Regions from separate parts of the Vibrio coralliirubri genome, predicted to be linked through region 1. Evidence: riboswitches for the same ligand, from Rfam matches in the RefSeq annotation. Region 1 holds a riboswitch; each other region holds the start of a gene.
What was found. A riboswitch is a leader RNA that binds a small molecule or an ion and turns the genes downstream of it on or off. The one in region 1 is predicted to bind thiamine pyrophosphate.

Region 1 (6,636 bases):
GCTCCTAGTACGAGAGGACCGGAGTGGACGAACCTCTGGTGTTCGGGTTGTCATGCCAATGGCATTGCCCGGTAGCTAAGTTCGGAATCGATAACCGCTGAAAGCATCTAAGCGGGAAGCGAGCCTTGAGATGAGTTTTCCCTGGCGCTATAAGCGTCCTAAAGGGTTGTCGTAGACTACGACGTTGATAGGCAGGGTGTGTAAGTGCTGCGAGGCATTGAGCTAACCTGTACTAATTGCCCGTGAGGCTTAACCATACAACACCCAAGGGGTTTTGTGGACTCAAAGAAATACCAAACGCTTGAATGAGTTTGAAGAGATAGACTTTTAAATCAGTTTTCCGAATTTTAAAATTTGCTTGGCGACCATAGCATTGTGGACCCACCTGATTCCATGCCGAACTCAGAAGTGAAACACAATAGCGCCGATGGTAGTGTGGGGCTTCCCCATGTGAGAGTAGGACATCGCCAGGCTTTAAATTTGAACACTTGTCAGCGACGACAAGTATTCCACTGCGGAGTGGTAGTTCAGTTGGTTAGAATACCGGCCTGTCACGCCGGGGGTCGCGGGTTCGAGTCCCGTCCACTCCGCCACTTATTCGATAACCTCGCCTAGTGCGAGGTTTTTTCGAATCTGAAGTAATGAAAGTTTTAGGGGTGTAGCTCCAATTGGCAGAGCAGCGGATTCCAAATCCGCGTGTTGGGAGTTCGAATCTCTCCACCCCTGCCATATTTAAGGCTCTAGCAGAAATGCTAGAGCCTTTTTGCTTTCTGAATCCAATATACGCCATTAACAGAGCAGCTGATCCCCCGACTTACCAAAACAGCGCGCGTTGGAGTTGAAACCTCCAGCCTGTCATATCTACGCCTCAGCAGAAGTTCTGTTTTTTGCTTTAGATTTGTTCGATTTTTAGTCGACAATTCTTACTTTTAATAAAACCTGGCCTTAAAAATGTAAGTGCTTACTTATCTCAGCCTCTTTTATAAACAACCAACAGCACAAACCACACTTCTTTATGAGAATTATTCTCAATATTTTGTTACATTTTGGTCGTTATTACTAAAAGGCAACAAATATGGATATCTCCCGTCGTAAGTTTATTCAATCATCTATCGCTATATCTGCACTCACTGTACTGCCCGCTTGCTCAATAAAACGGTCGGTTGATGAACAAGGAAAGCATGTTTACGACCTAACGGCAGAGCCTTCAACAGCTGAGTTGGTGACGGGATTTAATACCAATGTTTTAGCCTTTAATGGACAGATCCCTGCTCCGATGATTCGATGTCGACAGGGTGAAAAGGTTACGATCCGCTTTACGAATAAGCTCGCTGAACCGACGACTATTCATTGGCATGGTTTAAGAATTCCCATCGAAATGGATGGGGTTCCCTTCTTAAGTCAGCCACCGATCATGCCAGGTGAAACATTCATTTATGAATTTACGCCACCAGATGCTGGTACGTTTTGGTATCACCCACATATGAACAGCGTTAAGCAGCTTGGTATGGGTTTGGTTGGTCTTATTATCGTAGAGGAGAGCATTCCAGTGCCGTTTGATGAAGAGCACGCACTGATGCTTAAACATTGGCATATAGATAAGAAAGACAAATGGAAAGATCTAATGATCCCACGACTCAGTGCTCGTATGGGTACGCCAGGAGAGTGGAGTAGCGTTAATGGAATACATGAACCTGTCTATCAGTTAAAACAACATGCAACGACCAGGCTGCGTATCGCTAATGTCGATAATACGATCACTTACCCTATTGCTGTTGAAGGGGCTGAGGCATGGGTGATTGCCATTGATGGTAACCCTGTCAAAACACCTTATAAGCTGACGGAACATAAAATTGGTCCAGGGATGCGAGTGGATATTGGACTGATAGCACCCAAAGCCGGTGGGCGAGTTAGCGTCCTTCAAATGAAAGGACGCTTTCCTTTCTCTTTGTGTGAGTTCGAGGTTGTAGATTCAACCTTTGTTGAGAATCGCTCTCTACCTTCTTTGCCCCTTAATCCTGTGCCCAACTTAGATTTGGCTAATGCAGAAGAAATCGACTTTTTATTTGAATGGGAAGGGGCGGTTTCTCCAGTATCTAAAGATGGAAAATCTATGCCTAAGTTTTGGCTAACTAATAAACGAGCATGGGAGGGGATGAGCAAAGATAGTATCCCTGAACCGTTGGCGACGTTAGAGCTGGGAAAAACCTATATATTCGATCTTAAGAACGTCACTCAATACCATCACCCGATCCATATTCATGGACATACTTTTACAGTACTCGAACTTGACGGGAAGAAAGTTGAAGAGCCTTTCCATACCGATACAGTGTTACTTGGAAAAAACGGCCGAGCTAAAGCCGCATTTGTTGCCGACAACCCTGGCCGCTGGATGTATCACTGTCATGTTATCGAACACATGAAAACGGGTTTGATGGGATATATTGAAGTTAAGTGACACCTGTAACGTTTAATATTTGCGCATGCATTCTTAGTTTCTACCCTCGCTTTTATCGGCGTTAAAGCTAGAATATAGGGATTATTGTTTGGGAGGATTCATGGGTCAGTTATCTATTCTAGGTTTTATCGCCATCGGTGGCGCGTTTGGTGCTTGTTCACGTTACTTGATTTCAGAGTTATGCGTTGTGATGTTAGGACGTGGTTTCCCTTACGGTACGCTGACTGTTAACGTGATTGGCTCTTTGATTATGGGATTGCTCATCGCCGCGTTTGAAAATGAGATGGTTGCGACGGAGCCGTGGAGACAAATTATCGGTCTTGGTTTTCTTGGGGCCCTGACGACATTTTCTACGTTTTCGATGGATAACGTGCTTCTTATGCAGCAGGGTGCGTTCTTCAAGATGGGGCTCAATGTACTGCTCAACGTGGTGCTCAGTATTTCAGCGGCATGGATCGGCTTCCAACTTCTGATAAAGTCTTAAAACTTTCTTACGATTTGTTAACAACTCGGCTTGGTTTATCCAAGCCGTTTTTATATACTCGATCGTACTTGTCGGAGTGCCATATGGCTGAGACCGTTAACTCGGGATCCGTTGAACCTGATCAGGCTAATACCTGCGAAGGGAACAAGAGTAGATATCTAACTAGAATCCTTCTAGAGATCTATCTCCAGATCACAACTGTATTTCTTACCGTGATCCCTCTTGTAGCATCTTATCCGTCAAGCATTTTTATCCCTATAAATAATGGCTAAAAGCCAAGGAAAAATGCTATGTCGAGTCGTAAACAAGCAAGACTGGAAGCGAAGAATTTCATTGATTCTTTATCCGTACAACCTTATCCAAATTCAAAAAAAGCTTACATCCAAGGATCTCGCGAGGACATTCAAGTCCCTGTACGAGAAATATCACTAGCAGATAGCCTTGTTGGTGGTACCAAAAAAGAGCCTGTATTCGAACCTAATGCGCCAATTCATGTATACGACACCTCTGGTGTTTATACTGACCCTACGCACGAAATTGACCTTTACAGTGGCCTTCCTAAGTTACGAGAGCAATGGATTGAAGAGCGTGCTGATACGGAACTGTTAGGCGATGTAAGTTCTGTATACACCAAAGAGCGTTTAGAAGATGAAACTCTAGACGACCTTCGTTACGGTAATCTGCCTAGAATTCGTCGCGCGACTGGCGATCAATGTGTTACTCAGCTGCACTATGCTCGTAAGGGGATTATTACTCCTGAGATGGAGTACATTGCGATACGTGAGAACATGGGACGTCAGAAGTTTGCTGATGAGCAGCTGAACCACCAACACCCTGGCCATAACTTTGGCGCAAACCTGCCGAAAGAAATCACCCCTGAGTTCGTGCGTAAAGAAGTCGCTGAAGGCCGAGCTATCATTCCGTCGAACATTAACCACCCTGAATCCGAGCCGATGATTATTGGCCGAAACTTCTTAGTGAAAGTGAACGCTAATATCGGTAACTCTTCAGTGAGCTCTTCGATTGAAGAAGAAGTTGAGAAGCTAGTATGGTCGACTCGTTGGGGTGGAGATACCGTGATGGACCTTTCTACCGGTCGTAATATTCACGAGACTCGCGAATGGATACTACGTAATAGCCCAGTACCAATTGGTACGGTTCCTATGTATCAAGCGCTTGAAAAAGTGAATGGCGTTGCGGAAGACCTTAACTGGGAAGTGATGCGCGATACCTTGATTGAACAAGCAGAGCAGGGTGTTGATTACTTTACTATCCACGCAGGCTTATTGCTTCGCTACGTTCCTATGACCGCTAAACGTGTGACTGGTATTGTCTCTCGTGGCGGCTCTATCATCGCGAAATGGTGTCTTGCTCATCACCAAGAAAGCTTCCTTTATACCCATTTCCGTGAGATCTGTGAGATCTGTGCGAAGTACGATGTCGCTCTGTCATTGGGTGACGGTCTACGTCCGGGTTCGATTGCTGATGCGAATGATGAAGCTCAATTCTCCGAATTACGTACTTTGGGTGAGTTGACTAAAGTTGCTTGGGAATACGACGTGCAGGTGATCATTGAAGGCCCTGGACATGTACCAATGCACCTAATTAAAGAGAACATGGATGAGCAGTTAGAGCACTGTCATGAAGCACCGTTCTATACATTAGGTCCATTGACTACCGATATTGCCCCTGGTTATGACCACATTACCTCTGGAATTGGCGCGGCCATGATTGGTTGGTACGGCTGTGCGATGCTCTGTTATGTAACCCCTAAAGAGCATCTAGGCTTACCAAACAAAGAAGATGTGAAGACTGGCCTGATTACTTACAAGCTGGCTGCACACGCAGCAGACTTGGCTAAAGGACATCCGGGTGCACAAATCCGAGATAACGCTTTATCAAAGGCACGTTTTGAATTCCGTTGGGAAGACCAATTTAACCTAGCTCTTGATCCGGAAACTGCGCGTTCTTTCCATGATGAAACCTTGCCGCAAGAGTCGGGCAAGGTTGCTCACTTCTGCTCAATGTGTGGCCCTAAATTCTGCTCAATGAAGATCTCTCAAGAAGTTCGAGAGTACGCGAAAGACACTGAACAAGTGGCAGCTGATCAGGCTATCGAGATTAAGATGCTAGATAACCCGTTGGAAGGGATGCGTCAGAAATCCCAAGAATTCCGTGATACTGGCTCTGAACTTTATCATCCTGCAGTGGGTGCAAAAGAAGCTCAATTAGAGGAATAATGACAGTGAAAATTCTTATCCCATCTCAAAACATTGAGTTAACGGGAGAGGTGCAAAGCTGTCTACTGGTTGCTAAGCGACAAGGCTTGGCAACCGATGCAGTTGAGTTGGGTGTAAGCCCAACTCAATGCTTCTCTATCGTTGATGCTCAGCAAGCGTTATCTATTGGTTTTGCTCATGATGTTGATTCATTGGCGGAGTGTCGCTCAAGTGAGCTTGATCATATCGTTGATTACAGTCATTCAGTGGCGCTAGCTGGTGTCCGCGATGCCTTGGCACAAACTCCGAATACCATCTATATCGGTGTCTTAGATGACTCAGCTGTATTGGATCTCTGGTCACAGCTAGATGCTAATCGTGCTATCAAGAGTGAAACTCCAGCTCATCAGGAGTTAGATAGTCGTGGCCACTTTGCTTGGTTAGTTACTTTGTTGGCGTTGGAGTTCCCATTAGAAGATGCACTGGTTTTAGCTCGCGCCGCATCTAATGTTTCACGTGGAACATGGCCAGCAAGCTACCAAAACTTTCCTATTCCCATTCTGGAAGATGAACGACTGGATATTAGTGTTGGTTGGGCGCATCAAGGAACCTCACTTTCGTTCCCTGAACTGAGTAAGAGTAGCCTAGGACTATACCCAGTGGTTGATGATGTTGAGTGGATCGAAAGGCTGCTCAAGCTTGGAATCAAGACAGTTCAACTGCGTATTAAGAACCCGCAGCAAGAAGGTTTAGAACAACAAATCGAACGATCTATCGAACTCGGTAGAGAGCACAACGCTCAGGTTTTTATCAATGACTATTGGCAATTAGCACTTAAGCATGATGCTTTTGGTGTTCATTTGGGTCAAGAGGACATCGAAGAATCCAACCTATCTCAACTGAGCCAAGCTGGTATTAAGATCGGTCTCTCGACACATGGCTATTACGAGTTGCTACGTATTGTGCAAATCAACCCAAGCTATATTGCGCTTGGGCATATATTCCCAACCACCACTAAGCAGATGCCATCAAAGCCTCAAGGGCTTGTGCGTTTATCTCTCTATCAGCAGCTGATTGATACTATCCCATACACAGAAGAACTCACCGGCTATCCGACGGTTGCGATTGGTGGAATTGACCAGTCGTCGGCTGCACAGGTGTGGAGTTGTGGGGTATCGAGCCTTGCTGTTGTACGTGCGATTACGTTAGCCGAAGACCCAAAACAAGTGATTGAGTTCTTCGAAGCATTAATGGCTGACAGTTCTACAAGTGCTGTTAAAAAGGTAACTCGGGAGCTAAGTCATGCTGAGTGATTTCGAATTCATTCGTTATCAACGACAAATCGCACTCCCTGAAGTGGGTGAGCAAGGGCAACGCAATCTATTAGATAGCCATGTGTTGGTTATTGGTTGTGGTGGCTTAGGAAATGCAGCAGCTCTCTATCTTGTGGCTTCCGGTATCGGGAAAATCGTATT
Region 2 (6,636 bases), on a different replicon from region 1:
TTGCCTTGTAAATCGCCAACGCATAAGCGCGGGCATATTGCTTCAGGAACAGAAAGTCTTGCTTCAGATAATGCAGAAAACAAGGCTGAGCGAGCGTGCCGTTTGCTAGCGTTTTAACAAAATCATGCTCTGTGTAGTCTTGCCAATCTTGTTGACAGGCTTGGATTAAGTCTTGGTATTTCATGAGATTCCTTAGTCAAAAGTCGGTACGTAGTCAGCGGCTTTTGGTAGTGATTTGATGATGCCTTTGTCGAACATGAACTGTGCGTAATCGTCGTAACGTTTCAGGTCAACAGCAGAAGGGCGAAGTGCAAAACGAGTCAGCGTATCGTTCCATGCGCGTTGGTTAAGCTCGTTGTTCAACGTATCTGGTGAATACGCAACAAACTCGCTCCATGACTCTTGTGGGTGGTTCACAATGTAAGTTGTTGCTTGTTCCAATGCTTTATTGAACGCTTTGATCGCTTCATCGTCGTGCTGCTTTGCGTTCGCAACAAAAATAAGCTCATCGTAAGCTGGCACACCGTGCTCTTCTGGGAAGAACGCTTTTGCTTTAAAGCCTTCAAGGGCTAACTGGTTAGTTTCGAAGTTACGTAGGCCACCCCAGATTGCATCTACCTTTCCCGATGCCAATGAAGATGAAAGAGCCCAACCCACATTGATGGTTTGCACGTCTGTAAACGCAACATTTTCTTGAGCTAGCATGGTGCCGATAGTCGCTTCTTCGTTACCCGCAATCGCAATACCGATCTTTTTGCCTTTCAGATCCGCTAATGAATCGTTCTTGCCGTTATCCAGTACCATTAGTGTGTTTAGTGGCGTCGCGATAAGGGTTGATGCACGAACTAAAGGAAGACCCGCTGCCACATCCATGGTTAAACTTGGTTGGTAAGTTACCGCTAAATCGACCTTACCTGCTGCAACCAATTTTGCTGGCGTGCTTGGGTCTGCTGGTTCTTGAATTTCAATGTCTAAGCCTTGGTCAGCAAAGTAGCCACGCTCTTGAGCAATCACAATTGGGCCATGGTTCGGGTTCACAAACCAATCCAACATCAGTGTCAGTTTCTTCTGTTCAGAGTCCGCTAGAGCATGACCTGAAACCAATGAAGCAAGCAGTGCCACTGCACCTATCAATTTTGTATTTTTCACGGTTAACCTTTCCTTTTGAATATTATTCTTATGTTGAGCGAAGCCATCATTGGTTTTCCCAAGGGATAGCTTTTTTGAGTAATTTATCTGTAACGAAGTAGAGCGAGATAGACAGCACCGCCAAGATGAACAAGGCAGCAAACATCTCATCAATGATCATGCGTGCGTTGGCCTGTAGCATTAAATAACCCAGCCCTTCGCTCGAACCAACCCACTCCCCGACGACCGCACCAATTGGGGCAATCACCACCGCCACACGAATGCCAGACGCTAAGGTTGGCAGTGCAGCAGGAAGTTGGATATGGCGAAGCAATTGCCATTTCGATGCACCCATCGTCTTGGCAAGATCGAGATAGCCTGTCGGTGTATTACGTAGGCCGTCGTAGCAACATGTGGTCACAGGGAAGAAGATAATGATCGCCGCCATCACCACTTTTGATGTGATGCCGTAACCAAGCCACAGCATCAATACTGGCGCGATAGCAAACACGGGGATCGCTTGGCTCGCAATTAAGATAGGCAATAGCCAACGCTTTAGCGGATCAAACATCAACATCTGCAGAGCGAAAAATAGCCCCATCGATAAACCAAGCAGCAAGCCAAGTAGGATCTCTTGCGCTGTCACCCAAGTGTGTTTGAGTAACACATCGTAACGTTCAATCAGCTTTAAAAAGACTTCTGCTGGCGCTGGCAGAATGAAGCTCGGCATCTCGAAGACAACCACAACTAGCTGCCATAAACCTAGAATCACAGCACTGCTGATAAGCAAACGAACAACAGGATTCATCTGACGAGAGCGTGTAGTGGTAGCCTGTGCGTTAGTTGAACGAGCCACAGCTTCGCTTCGCGTTAGATCATTCATAATCACGCTCCAACTGATCTAAGATCGCTTGTTGTAACTCAGCACATTCACCATCTAACACTCTTGGTGTGGCCGTGTTGGGCACAGATAAAGACTGAGCGTTCGCCGGTGTGCCTTGCAACACATACAAATTATCCGCCAAGCGCACCGCTTCTTGTGGATCATGGGTGATCAACACAACGGTTTTATCTCTCAACAACTCACACGCCAAACTTTGCAGCTTGTGTCTCGTTACCGCATCCAGCGCAGAGAAGGGTTCATCCATCAACACCACTGGCTTGTCTTGCATTAAAGTGCGAGCCAAAGCAACACGCTGACGCATACCACCAGACAATTGATCCGGCATCGCATTCGCATAATCAGCCAAACCAACCGCAGAAAGCAACTCGAGTGCTTGATTGGTTTGCACTGCTTTATCAGAAGCTGGATTTTGAAAACGATGACTCAGGCATACATTGTCGATAACTGACAGCCACGGCAATAACAAATCCTGCTGCGCCATGTAAGCGATGCGATCCGTTAAAGGCAGTTCATCAGACGTTGTCAATGTGCCCTGCCACTCCACCTTATCGTCCAGCAAGCCTGCCAGATAACGCAATACCGTGGTTTTTCCGCAACCACTTCGACCCAGCAATACCGTCCACTTACCCGCGTTTAAGCTAAGCGACAACCCAGACAAGGTCGCGTGCTCACTGTCGTTATAACGTAAGGAGGCATTGCTGAGCTGAACACCAACCGTATTAACGGACATTACCGTGTCCAGCGAAGAAGTGATTTACAGGGCCATGACCTTGACCGACTTGTAACTCATCAGCGTGAGCAATCGCGCGAGAGATGTATTGTTTGCCTAGCTCAACAGCCTCTGACAGCGTGTTGCCTTGCGCTAAGAAAGAAGCAATAGCAGAAGAAAGCGTACAACCCGTGCCGTGGGTGTTTTTGGTAGGAAAACGCTTAGCGCTAATCAAAGCAGACGTCGTCGGGAGAATCAGTAGATCGTTACTGTTTTCATCTTTCTCTAAATGACCGCCTTTGAGAAGAACGGCTTTAGCACCTAGTGCGCGTAAGTCTTCAATCATGCCCTGCATTTCAGCTTCGCTTTCAGGTACTGGCTTGCCTGTTAATGCTGCGCCTTCAGGTAAATTAGGAGTAATGATGTCTGCCAGCGGAATCAGTTCTTGCTTTAGCGTCGTGATAGCTGAGTTTTCTAGAAGAAGGTCACCACTTGTCGCGACCATTACAGGGTCAATCACAAGATGCTTAGGTTGGTACTGTTTAATTTTGTCTGCAACGACTTTGATGATTTGCGAATCGGCCAACATGCCGACTTTCACAGCCACGATATTCAGATCAGTAAAAACCGCATCTAACTGGCTAGCAACATGGTCGAGTGGAATAGGAAAAATGGCGGAAACGCCTTGCGTGTTCTGAGATGTGATCGCGGTAATTACCGAACAAGCGAAACTACCTGTCGCAGACATGGCTTTAATATCAGCTTGAATACCGGCACCGCCGCCACTGTCTGAGCCAGCGATCGTCAATACAATCGGAGTGTTCGTGCGAATCGAACCATCCACAGAATGCTGTGAAGCTGAGGCTTTTGGCGTTAAATCTTTTGAAATAGAACTGTGTGTCATTGTCGCTCCTACTATCTTACAAGACGTAGGAGAACAAACACTGATCGAAGGAGAAGTCGCAATAGATTCATGAAAGTCTTCATGAGTGCAGACGTAGATCGAGTGCTTATAGTTCCCTACGCCAGTGTTAACTGAATCAGGTTCAACGGGTCTCGATTAACGATCTCAGCAAACACCAAATAAGGTATATGCCCCCCGACTATTGATAGCGATAGTAACAGCACTCTCACAACTGAGATACTGATTTTATTCAATTATAAGAATTACGCATGAATAAATTTCAATTAGGCACTACAAAACAAATACTTATAGCGTTCCTTTAACTGGCTTCGACTGTATAAACAAGCACAGCACAATCAGAGACATACCTAGCCAGCCTGTAAAAGGAATCAGCTCACCGACAACGCAGACGGCAAGCACCGCGGCAACTACCGGTTCAAACAGAGTCAGCAGATTGGCACTGCTCGCGGTCACATGGCGTAAACCAAAACTGAAGGCGACATAGCCCAAGCATTGTGGGATTAACGTCAGATAACTGATGACTAATACATTGGTCTGCGAGGAAAACAAGTTATCACCCGTAAACCAGAGCGTTGGCAGCAACAGTATCGCGCCGAGGCCAAAAATACTGCCCATCGCCGCTTGTGACTTAATCCCTTTATCGATCAGTGCTTTTGTCGCCCAAGAATAAATGGCGTAACACAGCCCTGCGAGCAAACCTAAAGCAATACCCAACAGCTTGAGATCATCACCGGGTTCATTCGCCGATGAAGATTCTGAAAACACCAACAACCCAATACCCACCACACCAATCGCAAAGCTAGTGAGCCAACGTTTGTTGATATTATTTTTTTTGCTAATCAGACACTCTAACAGTGCCGAAAAGAAAGGTGCGGTTGCAATCGAAACCACGGTACCAATCGCCACGCCGGATAATTTCATTGAAGAATAGAAAGCTAAAGGATAGACCGCCAAAGCCAAAGCGCTCACTGCCAACAGCCTCTTGTTCTGCAAAAGTTTGTCGAAAGCGAATAGGATTTTTCGATATGCCAAGCCCGCTTGCATTAGGCCGCCGACACCCATAGAGAAAGCACCAATCGCTAAGGGGCTTAGATCAGGCGCAAAGCTTGCGGCGGTGCCTGTCGTGCCCCATAAAATAGATGCAAACAAGATGGCTAAAGTGCCCGTTTGGAATTCGTTAACGCGATTGATGGCAAGATTCATTTCTATTACCCAATTTTCAGTTCTGAAATAGATAATAGTGAAGATTGATAAAATTTAGTTTGCCGAAAGGACGCTATTGTTGCTTCTAAAGACTGTCTTTCATTGAGCCTAGAAACGCCCTTGGGGACATCCCAAAGTGCTGAGAGAAGCGACGACTGAAAGCAGAAACATCACTATACCCCACATTTTCGGCAATCAACTGAACCGGTAAATCGGTGTGGGTTAACAAGGCTTGGGCTTTCTCCATACGATATCGAGTGATGTATTTAAGCGCACTGATCCCCAGGCACTCTTTAAAGCGTTTTTTGAATTGAGTGGGACTCAAGCAGGCCGTTTCTGCAAGTTGTGAAATGGATAACGGCTGGGTGTAGTTATCCGCTATCAGCCTTTGTACGGCACGGATTCTTGGGTCGATGCTCTTACTCACTTGTTGTTGCTCTAACAGCAGTGAAAACACATCCAAGATTGATGACTCAATACCACTATCGACCTGATACTCCAGCTGCTTCTCAACAAACAGCAAGAAGCTCATCAAAGGTGGTGTTATCGTGAAAACCGAGAGCTCATGCTCCAACAAGTGCTGCGGCAACTCCGCCATATCTGCGACAATAAACCGCGCGGCTTCATCCGCCTTAAACGCATGCGCTGTGGTTACTGGAATCACCACACATTCGCCCACGGCCACCTTACCGACATACCCCACCATCTCGATATTAATACTGCCTTGGATTGGCAATACCAATTGGTGATGGTCATCATGAGCATGGGTATTAAATTGCTTGGTGTAAGATCGAATGCTTAAGCTAGATTTCATAATCAACGCCGGAGTACATTTCGCTAGGTTAAAGTAAGAGACACAACGTTACATCATCACTTCCCTAGAGTCACACTCAATGCGTATCAAATTCATGCTACCTCGGTGACATGATCAAAAACGGCCTCCAAATGAGAGGCCGTTTTGATTAAAAAGCGTCATTCACATAAAGCTTAGAATGACACTTGGCTATCCTGACCAACCACTACCTGAACACTATTTTGAACATCATAGATTTCAAAACCATCAGCAACTGGATCAGCATTGTCTTCATCACTGTCGAACTGCGCAGTACAGGTATACCCTAATGAGTAAGTACCTGGATCGATGAAGCCCAGAGAGAACTCATAGTTAGTCTGTGCTTGATTCATTGCCACTGACGCTGAAGTGATCGGTTTCACTTCATCACTGCCGCCAATCGGAGCCATGTCAGCTTGTTCAACACTACCTTCATACAAGTACACCGACTGAACAAATGTATTATCACCACCGTTACAAGTGTCATAAGTAGAAAGAGCAACAGTGCCTTCAATGTTTCCTGTCTCAACCGTATTGATAAGGCTTACAGACGTTCTTTGAATAGTGTAATCAGGGAAAGTCGAACTGTTCTTTAGGCCACGTCGAAGATCGAACTCGACAACAAAATCGTTACTTTGCTGGTTCACATTAAATGAGTTATTAAAGTAAAGTACGCCAGCGTTGTCTTCTTTACCCACACCTTGCGGGCACGCGCCTTCACCTTTCACTGTTAACTCACGGATCATATCATCGTTTTCTATCACGTAAGATGGATCTGTTGGGTGATCGCCATCATTGGCAAACACACACAACTTATAGCTGCCTACCGGAATGACCTCATTTTCAATCAAAGGAAGCGCATCGCTGCCCTGGTAATCCAGCAAATTCACACTTAATGGAATCGGATCCTCACCATCTGGCAATGGATCGCCATT
Region 3 (6,636 bases), 330 kb from region 1:
CGGACATGGATGCCCTGCAAAAGCTGGGAGAAGAGCTTGTTGGTCTAAAGCCTTCTGTATTAGACAAATTTCCGCTGTCTGAAGATTTGGCACAAGCGATTAAAGATGCACAACGCTTTAAAAATGAAGCGAAGCGTCGTCAACTTCAATACATTGGTAAAGTAATGCGTAATGTCGATCCTGAGCCAATTCAAGCGGCTTTGGATAAAGTACGTAACAAACACTCACAAGCAACAGCTGAGCTACATAAGCTTGAACAACTGCGTGATCGTGTTGTTGCTGAAGGTGATGCGGCTATTTCAGAAGTAATGGAAATGTACCCTGAAGCAGACCGTCAGCGTCTTCGTCAGCTAGCTCGCCAAGCTAACAAAGAGAAATCAGCGAACAAGCCTGCAAAGTCTTCTCGTGAGATCTTCCAAATCTTAAAAGAGCTAAAGCTAGAAGACTAATCGTTATCTCGCTTTACTCATAGAGTGAATAAAAGACCTAGCACATGCTAGGTCTTTTTGTTTTCTACGTACTCAATATCAGAGAGATTAACCAGGAGTGATGAATCGTCACTCACCCGCTTTAACAAATGAGCTTAACTCTGCCTGTGGATGATCCGCCGTCAGTGCCTCTATCGAGTCTTCAACCAACACCTTGCCTAGCGCCACAAACACAAACTTATTTGCGATACTGCGTGCGTCACCTAAATGGTGAGTCACCATCAAGACCGTAATATTTCGCTCTGCCGCTAATCGCTTCACTAAGCTAAGCATCTCTTCGCGAAGCAAAGGGTCAAGCGCAGAGAAAGGTTCATCAAGTAACCAAATATCATGAGGCTGAACAAAACAACGCGCTAGTGCGACACGCTGGCGTTGACCACCGGATAAGTGCTCAGGCAATCTATCCAAATACTCAGCAACACCAACTTGTGCTGCGGCTTGCTCCACAGCTTGCTTTTGGGCTGCAGTAAGCTTTAAACCTGGATGCAGACCTAAGCCAATATTTTCTCGCACCGTAAGGTGAGCAAACAGGTTGTGCTCTTGAAACAACATCGCCAATGGGCGCTGATGTGCTTCTTTACCAATAAGCGATTGCCCAGCCACTGAGATCTCACCCGATGTAGGTTCGATGAAACCAGCAACTAGCGCCAACAGTGTAGATTTACCCGCACCACTCGGCCCCATAAGCGCAACAATATCGCCCTGCTCAGCTTGAAAATCAAAGCTAAACAACTCTCTGTGATAGTGGTAATCCACATCTTTCATCACTAACATCATCGGTTCCTTAATTCTTTAGCATCGAGCTTAGATCTTCGAGTAAATAAAAATTCTATTAAGCTAAAACTGCCGACACTCAGTAACAGTAAGCTCACAGAAACTACCGCCGCCGCTTCCATTTGATAGCTGCCTAACAATTGGAATAGGTACAAAGGCAGAGTTCTAAAATCTTGGCTACCAAACAAAGCAATCGCGCTTAAGTCACCCATCGCCAACATAAAGCTGATCGAAAACGCTTGTGCCATCGGCTTACGCAATGCGCGCCACTCCACTAGCCTAAAACGCGTGAAACCTGTCATACCCAAGCTTGCACACACATACTGGTACTGCTGAGATAAGTGCAGCATAGGTTGAGCCAAGGTTTTAATTACGTAAGGCAGCGCCATTAAACTATTGACGGCAATCACGATAAAGAAAGCTAAACTGAATACATCGGTGAATGAACGCAGTAATAAGAAGATACCCGTACTGATCACCAGCCCCGGAGTCACTAAGATAATAGTGCCAATCAGCTCGATTTTATCGGCTCGAAAATTCTTGTTCTGTAAACGCCATGCTCGGCTAGTCAGCAGTATGGCGATACCAATACCAACTGCGATAACACTTGCTAATGACGCGACTTTAACCGAGGTCATTAACGCCGCCCAAAACGGCTCGCTGCTGAGTACGGTTAATGCCTGCGAGTTAATTCCACTGACGATAACCATAGCTAATGGCGGCAATACCAGCATTGAGACTATGATGATCCAAAAGCTATCCCAAGCTTTTGACCACCAGCTGTCCTTAACCAAATATTTCTCTTCCGACAGCTGACTAGCCGTCACTGAAATAGGCTTCGATAGGCGTTGAATGCTCACCGCTAGCACACCACACAGCAGCATTTGCCATATCGCGAGCAAGGCACCAGCTTGAAGGTCAAAGTCGAATTTAATCGCCTGATAAATAGCGAGCTCGATAGTGGTTGATTTAGGTCCACCGCCTAGCGCCATCACGGTAGCAAAGCTGGTAAAACACAACATGAAGACTAAGCCACACACATGTGGTAATTGCTGTCTTAAGCGAGGCCATTCAACCCATCTGAATTTGTTCCAATGACTCATACCCAAGTGAGCACAAAGCTTGTGTTGCTCGGCAGGCACCGTATCTAAGGCTTGTAAAAGTAAGCGACTGGCATAAGGCAAGTTAAAGAAAACGTGCGCCAGCAAAATACCATTCAATCCATATATGGAAAATGGTAATTCAATATCGAAGTTCGCCAAAAACTTAGCTAACCAACCACTATTGCCATAGATCGCAAGTAAGCCAAATACACCGACTAACACCGGCAGGACTAAGGTCGACGCGAACAGCCTTAACAACAAAGCGCGTCCCAAAAATTGTCTACGACACAGCGCATGAGCAATAGGTATAGCAAAGCCAACACTCAGCGCCGTTGAGAGTGTCGCCTGATAAAAACTGAATTTCGTTACATGCCAATAATAGGGATCGGACCATACTTGGCTGATATCAAGAGAAGGGGCATTGCTAAGCAATGCCCCAACCGCTGAAACCACGAAGGCGGTAATGAGTATCGCTACCCAAATCCCAACCTTAGGTGTTTTCTTTATCATAGATTGATTCTTTACCGTAAATGGTTCGCTCAGTTAATCTCGAACAAACCTTTAAATACAGAAAGTTAGAACGCTAATTTTTTAAAAGCAAATTAAAAAGTAAGTGCACTCTGCCATTCACGAATCCAAGGCTTACGCTTCTCGGCGATCTCTTCTGAGCTAAAGCTCAGCGCTTTCTGAGGAACTGTAAGTTGCTCAAACCCTTTTGGTAACTCAACATCCGTCACTGGGTACATCCAGTTACCTGTTGGCATCGCCGATTGGAATTCATCACTTAGGATAAACGCCATAAACTCATCAGCAAGCTTTTCGTTCTTGCTGCCTTTAACCTTAGCGGCCACTTCCACTTGAGTGTAATGCCCTTCTTCGAAGCTTGCTGCTGCGTACTTAGAATCGCTCTCAGCAATAATGTGGTAAGCCGGAGACGTTGTGTAAGACAACACTAAATCCGACTCACCTTCTAGGAACATTGAGTAAGCTTCAGACCAGCCTTTGGTTACAGTCACTGTTTTCTGAGCAAGCTTCTTCCATGCTGCTGTCGCTTCATCACCGTATACTGATTTCATCCAAAGCATCATGCCTTGCCCTGGTGTTGATGTACGTGGGTCTTGGTAGGTAACCTTGAGATCATCACGCTGCTCAACCAACTCTTTAAGGCTCTTCGGTGGGTTTGCCAACTTCTCTTTGTTGTAAACAAAAGCAAAGTAGCCAAAGTCATAGGGTACAAAAGTGCTGTCGTTCCAACCATTAGGCAGTGTTACTGATGAAGTATCAACATTATGCTCAGCCAATAAGCCCGTCGCTTTCGCTTCAGCCATCAGGTTGTTGTCGAGACCGAGCAAGATATCGGCTTTGCTGTTTCCGCCCTCAAGACGTAAACGGTTCAGGATAGACACGCCGTCTTCTAGAGCGACAAAATTCACATCACAACCACACTTCTCTTCGAATGCTTTTTCAACGGCAGGACGAGGGCCCCAATCCGCAGCAAAAGAGTCATAGGTGTATACGGTCAAAGTGTTGTCTGCAGCAAAGGCAGAAAAAGAAATAGCTGTAGTAACAGCAAGAGTAGTTAATGTGAATTTCACTGGACGCTCTCCATGGTCTGAGCGGCACAGGTTTGAGGGAGGAGAACGGTAGAGGTTGTTCCTAACTCAATTCCTACGCCAGCATTATCTGGTTCAGGTTTACGGGTCCCAAGCATCTGCTTGATCTCAGCTAGCATTCATTATTTGAATGGTTCGCTCCCCGATGAGTGTTCAGAATTGTAATTTGATTTTTAACAATAAGCTATCAAGTTTAGATCAATTACGTTGATCGTAGCCCCAACGTGGCACTAAACCTTGTTCGATACCAAGGTGATCGAGAATACGCGCCACCATAAAGTCGACCAGATCTTCAATTGACTTAGGTTGATGATAAAAACCCGGAGCTGCAGGCATGATCGTCACGCCCATGGTCGAAAGTTTGTGCATGTTCTCTAAGTGCAACGTAGAAAATGGCGTCTCACGAACCACCAACAACAATTGGCCTCGCTCTTTCATGACCACATCTGCTGCTCGCTCAATCAGGTTGTCCGACAAGCCATGTGCAATCGAAGCCAAGCTTCCCGCGGAACATGGACAAACGACCATCTGCTTCGGTGCAGCTGAACCAGAGGCAACCGGCGAGAACCAATCATCTTTGCCACACACCACCAGCTTTTCAGGATCGCAGCCAAGATGTTTAACCAAAGCTTGTTTCGCTGCATCTGGCCCAGCAGGTAACTTAAGTTCATGCTCGGTCGCCAATACCACTCGCGCTGCCGATGAAATCAGCAAGTAGACCTGATAATCGGCTGCCAAAAGGCATTCAAGTAAACGCAGGCCATAAGGCGCACCGGATGCGCCAGTGAAAGCGAGGGTTATAGCTTTATCGTGTTTTGTCATGTTCTCAATTACTTCAAAATATAAGGTCGTGGATGCCGTTAGCCTTTGAGTGCCAACGCATCCAACAATTTCTGGTGAATACCACCAAAGCCACCATTACTCATTACTAAGATTTGGTCGCCCGCTTGTGCCTCTGAGACAATTCTAGCAACGAATGCATCCATGTCATCACTCACGTGTGCAGGTTGGTGACAAGCGTCTGCAACATCTTGAACTGACCAATCAATGTTATCCGGTTGGAATAAGTAGGTAGAATCCGCCTGCTTCAACGAATCAGCCAAGGTTTCTTTATGCACACCACGCTTCATGGTGGCAGAACGAGGCTCTAAAACAGCAATGATTTTTTTCGTATCGACCTTATTACGTAAGCCACCCAGAGTAAGTTCAATCGCTGTAGGATGATGAGCAAAATCGTCATAGACAGAAACACCTGCCACTTCGCCTTTAAACTCCAAACGACGCTTGGTATTAATGAAAGTCGCCAGTGATTCACATCCTAAGTCGGGTGTCACACCAACATGTCTTGCCGCCGCAATCGCCATCAAGGCATTACTTACGTTATGATCGCCAACCAAATCCCAGTCTACGGTTCCAACACATTCGTCTTGGAAATAGACCTCAAATTTGGAGCCATCTTTAACCAGTTTCTTAGCATCCCAATCGCCAAGTTCGCCGCTCGATTCAGTTTCGCTCCAGCAACCGCGAGCTAAAACATCTTGAATAGCGGTATCCTGCTTAGGTGAGAAAATGCGACCATTGCTTGGCACAGTACGCACCAAATGATGGAATTGTCGCTTAATCGCTTCAAGATCGTCAAAGATGTCCGCATGATCGAACTCTAGGTTATTCATCACCAAGGTTCTTGGGTGGTAATGAACGAACTTAGATCGTTTATCGAAAAAAGCACTGTCGTATTCGTCGGCTTCTACCACGAAGAACATACTTTCACCAAGGCGAGCAGAGATACCAAAGTTACCCAACACTCCGCCAACTAAGAAGCCCGGTGCATAGCCACAGTCTTCCAAGATCCAAGCCAACATGCTTGATGTCGTGGTCTTACCGTGCGTTCCCGATACCGCTAACACCCAACGGTCATGCAGCAGGAACTCTTGCAACCACTGGGGACCAGAGGTGTATCTAAGGTTGTTATCCAACACATACTCAACACACGGATTACCGCGGCTCATTGCGTTACCGATAACCACGAGATCTGGCCTTGGTTCTAATTGGCTAGGGTCGAACCCTTCAATAATTTCAATCCCTTGTGATTCCAACAAGGTGCTCATTGGTGGGTAAACATTCGCGTCACTACCCGTAACCTTGTGACCTAATTGACGAGCCAATACCGCAGCACCACCCATGAAGGTGCCACAAATTCCTAAGATATGAATATGCATAAATTGCTTCCAAACGCTTGGCTAAATAAACGATGCCTAATTAAAACGGCTTGCACTCATTATCATTAAATGGCGATTAAAAGCGAGCGGCAATGCAAAACAAATTGAGTCGACATAGTAAGTGAGATCTGTGTCGCTTAGTTCATTACCATTAAAAAGATCTAACCTTTAGAATTTAGGTAAGCGTCTAGATGAATAAAGCCCACTCAAGAGGCCGAATCTACAGTGCTCAAATCCCCCCTAATATTGAGAGAAGTTTAAGGAAATAACATGTCTGAGATGCGCACCCTTGGTGAGTTCATTGTTGAGAAACAGAGTGACTTCCCCCATGCAAGCGGTGATCTATCATCCCTTTTGTCGTCTATTCGACTTGCTGCAAAAATTGTTAACCGTGAGATCAACAAGGCTGGCCTAGTCGACATCACTGGCGCTGTTGGTA

Region 2: linked by a shared signal. The riboswitch ahead of thiD (bifunctional hydroxymethylpyrimidine kinase/phosphomethylpyrimidine kinase) and the one ahead of thiC (phosphomethylpyrimidine synthase ThiC) in region 1 are both predicted to bind thiamine pyrophosphate.
Region 3: linked by a shared signal. The riboswitch ahead of thiB (thiamine ABC transporter substrate binding subunit) and the one ahead of thiC (phosphomethylpyrimidine synthase ThiC) in region 1 are both predicted to bind thiamine pyrophosphate.

What each region holds. Positions count from the first base shown of each region.
Region 1 covers NZ_AP025470.1:31,126-37,761, forward strand. The annotation lists rRNA gene OCV20_RS00130 (23S ribosomal RNA) at 1-257, shown strand, start outside; rRNA gene rrf (5S ribosomal RNA) at 358-473, shown strand; tRNA gene OCV20_RS00140 (tRNA-Asp) at 517-593, shown strand; tRNA gene OCV20_RS00145 (tRNA-Trp) at 653-729, shown strand; gene OCV20_RS00150 (multicopper oxidase family protein) at 1,076-2,458, shown strand; gene crcB (fluoride efflux transporter CrcB) at 2,559-2,942, shown strand; TPP riboswitch at 3,005-3,103, shown strand; gene thiC (phosphomethylpyrimidine synthase ThiC) at 3,233-5,182, shown strand; gene OCV20_RS00165 (thiamine phosphate synthase) at 5,182-6,474, shown strand; gene OCV20_RS00170 (HesA/MoeB/ThiF family protein) at 6,464-6,636, shown strand, end outside.
Region 2 covers NZ_AP025471.1:988,866-995,501, forward strand. The annotation lists gene tenA (thiaminase II) at 1-184, opposite strand, end outside; gene OCV20_RS21055 (ABC transporter substrate-binding protein) at 193-1,149, opposite strand; gene OCV20_RS21060 (ABC transporter permease) at 1,196-2,011, opposite strand; gene OCV20_RS21065 (ABC transporter ATP-binding protein) at 2,004-2,762, opposite strand; gene thiD (bifunctional hydroxymethylpyrimidine kinase/phosphomethylpyrimidine kinase) at 2,752-3,645, opposite strand; TPP riboswitch at 3,742-3,853, opposite strand; gene OCV20_RS21075 (DMT family transporter) at 3,952-4,869, opposite strand; gene OCV20_RS21080 (helix-turn-helix domain-containing protein) at 4,955-5,683, opposite strand; gene OCV20_RS21085 (DUF4382 domain-containing protein) at 5,857-6,636, opposite strand, start outside.
Region 3 covers NZ_AP025470.1:361,604-368,239, reverse strand. The annotation lists gene yjgA (ribosome biogenesis factor YjgA) at 1-449, shown strand, start outside; gene thiQ (thiamine ABC transporter ATP-binding protein) at 558-1,262, opposite strand; gene thiP (thiamine/thiamine pyrophosphate ABC transporter permease ThiP) at 1,262-2,875, opposite strand; gene thiB (thiamine ABC transporter substrate binding subunit) at 2,968-3,960, opposite strand; TPP riboswitch at 4,014-4,133, opposite strand; gene OCV20_RS01740 (flavin prenyltransferase UbiX) at 4,177-4,800, opposite strand; gene mpl (UDP-N-acetylmuramate:L-alanyl-gamma-D-glutamyl-meso-diaminopimelate ligase) at 4,839-6,197, opposite strand; gene fbp (class 1 fructose-bisphosphatase) at 6,468-6,636, shown strand, end outside.